DNA from 2 places in the Ruegeria sp. CF1 genome. Region 2 is predicted to be linked to the other one. Evidence: riboswitches for the same ligand, from Rfam matches in the RefSeq annotation. Region 2 holds a riboswitch; the other holds the start of a gene.
The links. Region 2 has a riboswitch for S-adenosylmethionine ahead of metZ (O-succinylhomoserine sulfhydrylase). Riboswitches for the same ligand answer to the same signal wherever they lie in the genome.

Region 1: another riboswitch for S-adenosylmethionine. It lies ahead of ACRZ96_RS19410 (hypothetical protein); the one in region 2 lies ahead of metZ (O-succinylhomoserine sulfhydrylase).

What each region holds. Positions count from the first base shown of each region.
Region 1 is NZ_JBQFRN010000015.1:27,558-32,484, forward strand. Features, by position in the region: tRNA gene ACRZ96_RS19395 (tRNA-Ala) at 72-147, shown strand; gene ACRZ96_RS19400 (hypothetical protein) at 291-755, shown strand; gene ACRZ96_RS19405 (hypothetical protein) at 781-1,359, opposite strand; gene ACRZ96_RS19410 (hypothetical protein) at 1,356-1,754, opposite strand; SAM-I-IV-variant riboswitch at 1,752-1,859, opposite strand; gene ACRZ96_RS19415 (AAA domain-containing protein) at 2,518-4,927, shown strand, end outside.
Region 2 is NZ_JBQFRN010000001.1:947,449-952,375, forward strand. Features, by position in the region: gene folE2 (GTP cyclohydrolase FolE2) at 1-481, opposite strand, end outside; gene metZ (O-succinylhomoserine sulfhydrylase) at 663-1,853, opposite strand; SAM riboswitch at 1,916-1,993, opposite strand; gene ACRZ96_RS04745 (glutathione S-transferase N-terminal domain-containing protein) at 2,124-2,813, shown strand; gene ACRZ96_RS04750 (TPM domain-containing protein) at 2,927-3,760, shown strand; gene ACRZ96_RS04755 (2Fe-2S iron-sulfur cluster-binding protein) at 3,944-4,267, shown strand; gene ACRZ96_RS04760 (FG-GAP repeat domain-containing protein) at 4,360-4,927, shown strand, end outside.

The sequences.
Region 1 (4,927 bases), on a different contig from region 2:
CCGATTTTAGGACTTGCACTCATCGACGGCGTCTCATAAACGTCCGTCCACCGTTACGACGGTACCTGTATGGGGCCTTAGCTCAGTTGGGAGAGCGCTTGCATGGCATGCAAGAGGTCAGGGGTTCGACTCCCCTAGGCTCCACCAAACCATCCTCAAATAGCCTTGTTTCATTGGCCCTTTCGGCCAGCGGGTCCAGTTGTCCCCTGCATATCCCCTAAATAGCTGCGTATGAATGCACCCGCAACCGCAATGTTGGAGGTCGCAACCGTGCGATTTAGGGTGAAGCTATGCATTTCGGATTCTTGATAGAACCAGGTCTCGCGCTTTCGATTGCCGATCACCTGTGCCTTCTGACAAAGGATGTGCGCAAACACATCGAGTCCATGGTCCTCGACTGGCAGAAAGATCTGCGATTGGGGCAGACCGTTCTGTTTGCGGATATCGAGGCCGGATCGCTAACCGGCATTCATGAAGACACCGGCGCTGTGACCTCGACCCACAACTGTGTTTTGGGCGTGGGCAAGGTGACGGAGACCTGTGAGGGTGGTTTCGTCCGGATTGACATGGGGGAGTTAGGCGAGGACCTGATTCCGGCGGCAGCGGTAATCGGCGTTGTACCGCCAGAAACGCCCGCTGAGCATGCCGAGGCGGTGAAGATAGTAAAAAGCCTGCCCGATTGGCTTATAGTAGACCATTGCCTCTGCTATCGCGCGCCAGACCGCGCTCCCGGGCTGGCAGAAGGTGCAACTTGATCGACAACACCCTTGCCGAGTAAATTCATCTTCTCATCAGTTCTGCCAGCGCCCGACGCCGAGCCAACTCGCCTGCAGCAACCTGATCGTCATTCGCGTGCATCTGATACAGCAAAGCCTCCTCCGTTAGCACTGTATAGTCTTCTATGATCAGTGGAGGGTTCATCGCCCGACGCATCGCCTCGGTACCAGCACGCTCCATCAGTTGGCCTCGCGCATCCAATTCCTCGAACGGAACAAGCAGGTCGTCGTTGAGGTATCGCAGCGTATCCTCCTGCGCCATGTGGATCACCCACTCGTGACGCACCTGCGCTGGGGTCATGGTGCCGTCGCTCTGAATGAACGTCGCTGCCAGCTTTAGAACACAACGCCACTGGCGCTCGGACACCGCACGCGGATCAATGTCGATGTCATGACCACCGATACCGTAGACGGTTCGATTGTAAGCCTCGGCCACCCGGTGGATTTGTCGGATAGCATTGAGATCGTGACGGCGGCGTTGCAGGTCTGACTGTGTAAGAGCCTTGGCCAGTTCGTCGTCCTGATCTGCCTGTGCTGGATCGATGATGTGCTCCTCGCCGGAGCCTGCCATGTGAATACTCATACCGGGGCTCCTTCGATGTGGGCTTGGGCGTCGATAAGAGCACGCAGCAGTTCTTCCTCTGAAAGCTCGTCAGAGATCGGGGCGTCAGTGTCGTCTTCGACCTCATCAGGTAGTTCGCCTGCCCAGAGCCGGTAGTAAGACGCAACGGTGTGGGTGGCGTAGGCATCGGGGCAATCCAGAACGAAACTCTCACCGTCTTGAACACGCCAGATTTGATCCGAGTAGAAGGTCGGGTAACCCATATCTTGGGCAACGCTTACCTTCTCAGGTCTCACGATCAGGTCGGACCGAACCCATGTCTCGGGTTTGATGTTGTCGGGTTTAGCATGTGGGTCACGGTCTTGGCCCCACGGGATTGGCTCAGACCATCCGGGCAGTGTGTTAATGTCAACCATTGTTGATCTCCTTCTCAAATGAGCGCATGCCGCAACGTGCGGAAACCACCGGTGGAGAACCGGTTGGCGGCCAGACGGGATTGCCTGGCACTCTTCATGCTTTGGAATTTGGGAAACGGGGTTCCCTACAAGGCTCCCCTAAATACGAAGGGCCGCAGATACAATGCCGGGTGACAACAATCTGCTACAGGTCTACTCCGCGTCGAGACCGGCCACTGGAAAGATTAGGTTTGCCCACAGTTGCTATCTGCGTTCTCGCAGTATTCACTCGCTGTCGTTGAATATCGCTAAGGGTCGACGACTTCGCACTTTGTAAACGATGCCAGAACTGGCAAGTTTTCCCAATTATATGGCGTGAAATCAAAAGCGTGTGTGGGGCACCGTTCATATGTCGTTATTGGAAATAGTCCTTGCCTCAAAATTTGCACTCCAATCTTTTATCAGAAACTCGAAACTATGAATTCCGGTTCAGATTATGCCCGTAGACAGTCTTGCCTCTAACCTTCAGACGTCAAAGAGCCTCCTCAAGTATTGGAGGGCAAGTGTCTCCGACAGCGTGTTTGGAAAGGGGCGTTTCCGGGTAAATGAACTACGGCGAAATATGCGGCTCAGTATCCAGTCGCTGGAAGCTGGTCGGCTGCCCCCAAGGCAATCGCAAGAGCTTTTCGATGATCGAAACGAAAACGAAGGTTTAGTGCCAATCCGGCTTTGGCCACGGGTTTACGCACGAGAGCTTAGCCATGGCACAGCGCGGCAAGACGGCTTGCCAGATGTTATTGCGCCTATTGTTACCGAAGCGAACGTGACGCGAGCGGGTTACATTTTGCCAGGGCGAACACTTATCCCACGCGATCTTCTAGAACCTTTGACTAGTGGGGCGCTGTCAATCGGCACCGTAGAACAACAGGATGGATTTTTGGCTAATGGTGGATTTGGAGAAGAACATTCAATTGAGGCACATGCTGAAGGCTGGACCCGCTATCTGAAATTTGTTGAACAACTGCTCGAAGAAGTTTCAGGCGATTGGTTTGACAAAACCACAGAATTCACTGAACGCAGCCCGGGGTTTTTCGAAGTTGCGGATAACGCTTCGGCGATGGTTCGCGGTATTCTGTCGCTTTACGATGACCTTGTGGACAGTGACGATGTTCCATCTCTAATGCGAAATTATGCGCGTGTTTCTCCACGTCCATTGTCGCCTTCTCTGCCACAACCTTATAGCTTGTCTGAGCGTTTGGGGCACTCGAACGACAGGTTCCCAACAGCAAGAAACCAACGGGACGTGTTGGCTCACCTTGCTAAAGCGGAGCATGGCGAAATTACTGCAGTGAATGGTCCTCCGGGGACGGGCAAAACAACGTTGCTTCTTTCGGCTATCGCTAGTGCTTGGGTTAAGGCGGCTTTGGAGAAGAGCGAGCCACCAGTAATCATCGCTGCTTCCGCCAACAATCAAGCGGTCACAAACATTATCGACGCATTCGGGAAAGACTACGCAATTGGGACTGGCCCGTTTGCTGGACGTTGGTTGCCGGGAATTCGGAGTTTCGGTCTGTTTTTGTCTTCAGCCGCTCGCGAAGAGGAAGCATCAAAGATTTACCAAACAGAGACGTTTATCAAAACGCTGGAAACTCACGCGTTCGTTTCGGAAGCGAAAGAGGCCTTCCTTTCAAAAGCACGCGACGCATTCAACGATGAAGGAATAGATGAGGTCGAAGATGTAAATGAGCGGTTGCATGAACGCATTAAATCGCTGGCAGCAAAGATGGCCAACCTCGATGAAACTCTTGCGCGGTGGGAAAAAGCGCGCGAAACGGTGGCAAAAGATCTAGGCGACGAACCCGAAGAGAAGCTGGAAGAGTTAGAGAAACACTTAAATGACAAGCAAAACGATTTAACAAAAACTCAAGAGCTGCTCAATCGATGGGACAGTCACGTCGCGAATGAACCGGCTCTGTTGGCCATATTCTCGTTCTTGCCATCTGTGAGACGGAAACGCATGGCAGCAGCAAGGGCCGTTATTCGAGGAGCGGGATTTGAGCTAGTCGCCGATCAGCTGTCGAGCCTGTCGGACGCCGGAAGCAGTATCCAGAAAATGAAATCTGACGCACAATCAGGTGTCAGTGACGCTGCAAACTCCCTCAAACGGGCAACATCGATCACCGAAGAGGCAAAGGCTGCTTCCAAGGAGTTTCAGTCAGCAGCAGTGTTGTTATCCGCAGAGCTGAGGGACGCGGATATTGACGAGATTGATAGCTTTGTTGATTGCAATATCCGATTTCCTCTGTTTCTTCTCGCAACACATTATTGGGAAGGCCGTTGGCTTCTCGAAATGGAGAACGTCCTCCCAGACATCGACAAGGAACAGAAGCGCACCGGAAGGAAAACCGTCGTTCCGCGTTGGCGACGGCGAATGATGCTGACACCATGTGCAGTGGCGACTTTCGCAACTCTGCCAAGCAAAATGACCTGTCGCGCTAGGCGAGGCAACACGTTCATCGACGACTACCTGTATGATTTTGTCGACTTACTGATTATCGATGAAGCAGGACAGGTGTTGCCTGAGATAGCAGCGCCGTCTCTTGCGTTGGCAAGGCAAGCACTGGTCGTCGGCGACACAAGGCAAATTGAACCAATTTCAAGTATTCCTAAAGCAATCGACATAGGGAACCTCGCAAAATATGACGTTGTTTCGGAAGACTTGGATGAAACTGCTTTGTCGGATGTTTTAGCATCTGGGTTTCTTTCCAACTCTGGCAGTGTAATGGCGTGTGCGCAAAGCGCCTCCCGTTTTCAGCCCTACCCGGACTTAGATCGCGGTCTATACCTCTTCGAGCATCGACGCTGCTACGACGAAATTATCGAATTCAGTAATGCCTTATGCTATCGCGGACACTTGCAGCCAAAACGAGGCCCAGCCACGGAACTAGCCTTCCCTCCAATGGGCTACCTCCATATTGATGGAGCTGCGTTCTTCGCGGGTGGCAGCAGGTTCAATCCCACAGAAGCAAAAACCATTGCTGCATGGCTGAATGAAAACCGCGCCACGCTGGAAAACCAATATCAAAAGCGGCTCGAAGACATTGCAGCTATAGTCACACCCTTCGGGAAACAAGCTCAAGAGTTGCGTCAGGCATGCAACGCTGTTGGCATCCGCACGATAGGTGCAGGAGCCA
Region 2 (4,927 bases):
GCGCTGCCTCCATCACCTCAAAACTAAAGGTGCGCTCGGCGTGCTTGTAGAAGGACCGCATGATCCGAGACATGTTGATGCCCTTCTTCTCGGCCTCAAGGCTGACAGACCCGGTGACCGAGGTCTCAAGTGTCAGCTCGGCACCGCTTTTGCGATGGAACCGGATCGGCAGGCGGAAATTCGAGATGCCGACATGCTGGATTTGCTGCTTCGAACCCCGGATCAGGCTGGATGGACCGTTTTGCAGATCCGGCAATGTGGCCTTGTAGGCTGCATCCGCCTCAAACTCGTGGGGATATTCGCGCGACAGGGCTGGATAGTTTGACGGCAACAGCCCCGGGACAAGCTGCGCAATGGCCGGGTCCAGTTGACTGATCTCGGCCGCCGAGGCTGATTTCGCCCATTCGCGCAGCACCTTGAGCGCCGCTGCGGCCTGATCGTGATCGGGTGTCTCGTTGATGTCGCGCGGATGAATGTTCATTGGCACGGATCCCTTGCTAGGCCGACGGTTATATACCACCGAGGTTTAATTACCAGTCCTGAACGATACGCGCGGAATAGCAGTCCGGATCGAAATTCGAGGCAAGAAATCGTCATTTTACAACCAAATGCGCCGGATCAGGCGGATCACATCCGCCTGATGGTGCATTCCCGGCGCAACACTAGCCCTGAGATACGTCTAGCGCGCGCTGGATATCCGCCAGCAAATCACCGGCATCCTCAAGCCCAACCGAAAGGCGGATCAGGCCCGGCGTGATACCCAACTCATCGCGTTGTTCGTCACTCAGACGCTGGTGCGTTGTGGTGGCCGGGTGCGTTGCGATCGACTTGGCATCGCCTAAATTATTCGAGATCACAGGGATCGTCAGCGCATTCAGGAACGCAAACGCTGCCGCTTTGCCGCCCTTGATGTCCAGCGATAGAACCGTACCGCCCTTGCCGCCCAGCTGCTCTTGCACCAACGCGTTTTGCGCATGGGTTCTCAGCCCGGGATACAGAGTCCGCTCCAGTGCAGAATGCCCTTCTAAAGCTTCTGCGATCGTTTGCGCGCTATCGGCTTGCGCGTTTACGCGCAGGGCCATGGTTTCAAGACCTTTGACCATGATCCAAGCGCTGAACGGGCTAAGCGCACCGCCGGTGTGCTTCATGTAAGGCTCGACCGTGCCACGGATGAATTCCTTGGTGCCGATGATCACGCCGCCCAGCGCCCGGCCCTGCCCGTCGATATGCTTGGTCGCCGAATAGACCACCACGTCGGCTCCCTGTTCGATCGCGCGCGAGAACACGGGTGTCGAGAACACGTTGTCCACGATTACAACCGCACCCACCGCATGGGCCAGCTTCGACACGGACGTGATGTCGATCACTTCAAGCGTCGGGTTCGACATGGATTCAAAAAACACTGCCTTGGTGTCAGGCCGGATCGCGGCCTCCCACGCGTCCAGATCGGTGCCGTCTACAAAGGTCACCTCAACGCCATAACGCGTCAGGATGTTTTCGAGGATATACAGACAGGACCCAAAAAGCGCCTTGGCTGAAACCACATGGTCGCCCGCCTGCAGCATCGAAGTCAGCGCACCGTTCACAGCGGCCATACCTGAAGCGGTGGCAAACGCATCCTCGCCGCCTTCCAAAGCTGCGATACGCTGCTCGAACATCGACACGGTGGGGTTGCCGTAGCGGGCATAGATGAACTCATCCGGGCCGCTTTCGATAAACCGGGCCTCGGCCTGCTCGGCGTTATCGTAGACAAACCCCTGCGTCAGAAAGATCGACTCAGAAACCTCATTGTACTGACTGCGACGGATGCCGCCATGGACGGCTTGGGTGCGTTTGTTCCAGCTCTCGCTCATCTCATTCCTTTCAGCCCCGCATTGGAGGCAAACAAAAAACCCCAGACGCGGCCAAGCGAAAGGGGTCTTTCATCCTGACCTTTTAGCGGTGTTGTTTAACGTGGCCCGCAATCCGGTAACAAATCGCCACATGAATGAAGATGCGTTTACGCCCCGCCCCGGAACACGTCAAGCCCGACTGATCACCGGTCACGCTTTCGTAACACAGCCACGCGCGCTCTTGCCGTTTGTGCAGAAAGCTTCATGATCGCCCAAATTCAAGGAGGCCCCATGATTGATCTCTATTTCTGGCCCACGCCCAACGGCTGGAAAGTGTCCATCGCGCTGGAAGAGATGGAGCTGCCCTACAAAACCCACTTAATCAACATCGGCAAGGGCGACCAGTTCGATCCCGAGTTTCTAAAGATCTCGCCCAATAACCGCATGCCCGCCATCGTCGACCCGGACGGCCCTGACGGCGCGCCTATTTCGGTGTTCGAAAGCGGCGCGATCCTGATGTACCTCGCCCGCAAGACCGGGCGATTCTACGGCAATACCGAACGTGACAGGATCGCAGTCGAGGAATGGCTGATGTGGCAAATGGGCGGCGTAGGCCCGATGGCCGGCCAAGCGCATCACTTCCTTAAATACGCTCCACATCTAGACCCGCCACAAGACCATTCCTATCCGAAAGACCGCTATCGCAGTGAGGTCGGGCGTCTCTACGGCGTGCTCGACCGCAGGCTGGCCGAAAACGAATACGTCGCCGGCGATTTCTACTCCATCGCCGACATGTCGATCTGGGGCTGGGCCAGCCTATGGGAAGGCCAGCAACAGGTGCTTGAGGACAAACCGCATTTCACCCGCTGGCTGGACATGATGAGCGCCCGACCCAGCGTGCAGGCAGGCCGAGCCTTACATGCAGAACTGCGCGGGGATCATCGGGACCGGCAGTCGCAGGGGGTATTGTTCAGGCGGTAATCGTTACCGAAAACCATCATCGGCATTTGACACACAACCTTCCAGGGTCGGGCCATATCCCGGTTGCTAGCGTGTCGCTCGGTGATACGCTTCCGAAAAACACGCGGGCAGCCATGAGAATTGTTTTCGTCTTATTAATGATTTGGGCCAATACTGCATTTGGGCAAACTTATCCCGACTATCAAAGCACGACCGTCAACGACTTTGCCAATTTGCTCAGCCCGTTGGACGAGGAGGCACTTGCTGAGCAACTAGATGGGCTCAAACGCGAGACAGGGGTCGAAATGACCATCCTGACACTGCGCACTCAAGGCGACTATGCCGACGGTCTGACGCTCGAACAGTTTGCCACCGGGCTTTTTGACCACTGGGGGATCGGCGACGCTTCTCGAAACGATGGTGTGCTTGTGATGGTCTTACGGGATGACCGGGCTATGCGAATCGAGCTTGGCGCCGCCTATGGGCGCGACTGGGATCACGCCGCGGAACGCATTGTTGACACGCAATTCCTCCCGGCCTTCAAAGCAAACAATTATGCAATCGGGATCAAGGCCGGCACTACGGCTATCATAGATCAGATCATAAAGCCTTTTCGCACTGGCGAGGCCGCGCCCGCCAAGAAAACAAATGATGATCTAGGTCTCTGGATATTTGGCCTCTTTGCCATGATGATTATGATGCTCAAAGGCCGCAATTTCATAAGTGATGGTCTGGTACGACTTCGAACCTGCCCAAAATGTGGGAACCGCAGTCTGCGCCAGAGGCGACGCATCACGCTCTCCGCAAGTACAACGAGGGCCGGTTCGGGTATTCGCCGGATCGAATGCCTAAAATGCGATTACGCTGAAGAAACCAGCTACTATATCCCTCAGGTTTCCCAAAGCTCTGGCGGGGGCGGTTTCGGCGGCGGTCGATCTGGTGGCGGGGGCGCGTCCGGGCGCTGGTAGCACTCATCAGGCAAATTCGTTTTCTCAGTGTTTCCCTGCAATCGCGTCGCCAGGCACGCAAACTTAGCCTTACCAAAGCCGCAAAAATCCAAACACGGCATCCAGAGTCGCAATTGCCACTGGAATCACCTAATTCCCTTCACTAAGAAAGCTCTCGAACATCGCAAAAGGAAGACGCAAGCAATGGCAAAGATCACCTATGTCGAGCACAGCGGTACCGAACATACAGTCGACGTCGCCAACGGGCTGACGGTCATGGAAGGGGCCCGCGACAACAACATCCCCGGCATCGAGGCCGATTGCGGCGGCGCCTGCGCCTGCTCAACCTGCCACGTCTATATTCATCCTGACTGGGTCGAGAGAATCCCCGCCAAGGACGACATGGAAGAAGACATGCTGGACTTCGCCTATGAACCCGACCCGACCCGCTCGCGCCTGACCTGCCAGATCAAGGTCACCGACGCGCTTGATGGTCTGGTTGTGCAGATGCCCGAAAAGCAGATCTGATGCACCCTGATGCGCCGCGCCAGCCCAACCGCCTTTGGCACCGTCGGGCGCGCGGCGCTGTTCTGATGGTTTGCATTTGGCTAACGGGGAATATGCCCGCAGCCAGCGGCGAAACCAAAGTATCTGCTCGCTTCACGGAACCAACAACACGCTACGCCCATGGGGTGCTTGGCGACGCCATCGAATACGGTGCTTTGGAAATCGGCGTCGGTACAAGTCTTTCCTCGGCGGCGCGGCGAAAAGTCGATAGCTCCAAACGCTCGACCGTTACAATACGTCTGCCTGAAGACCGCGTGTTCGAAGATCTTGCCCCACGCCTGGCCGATATCGATCAGGACGGGTTGCCCGAAGTCATCGTTGTAGAGACCCAGCAGCATACGGGTGCTCAACTGGCGATCTATGACGTCAATGGTCAAAAAATCGCCGCCACCCCCCATATCGGCACGCGCAACCGCTGGCTCGCCCCCATCGGTGCCGCCGATCTGGACGGTGATGGACATGTCGAGATCGCCTATGTCGACCGCCCACACCTTGCCAAAACTCTGCGCATCTGGCGTTACAAAGACGGTGAACTCATTGAAATCGCCACAATCCCTGGCCTTACCAATCACAGGATCGGAGAAGATTTCATTTCAGGCGGCCTGCGCCAATGCGAAACGC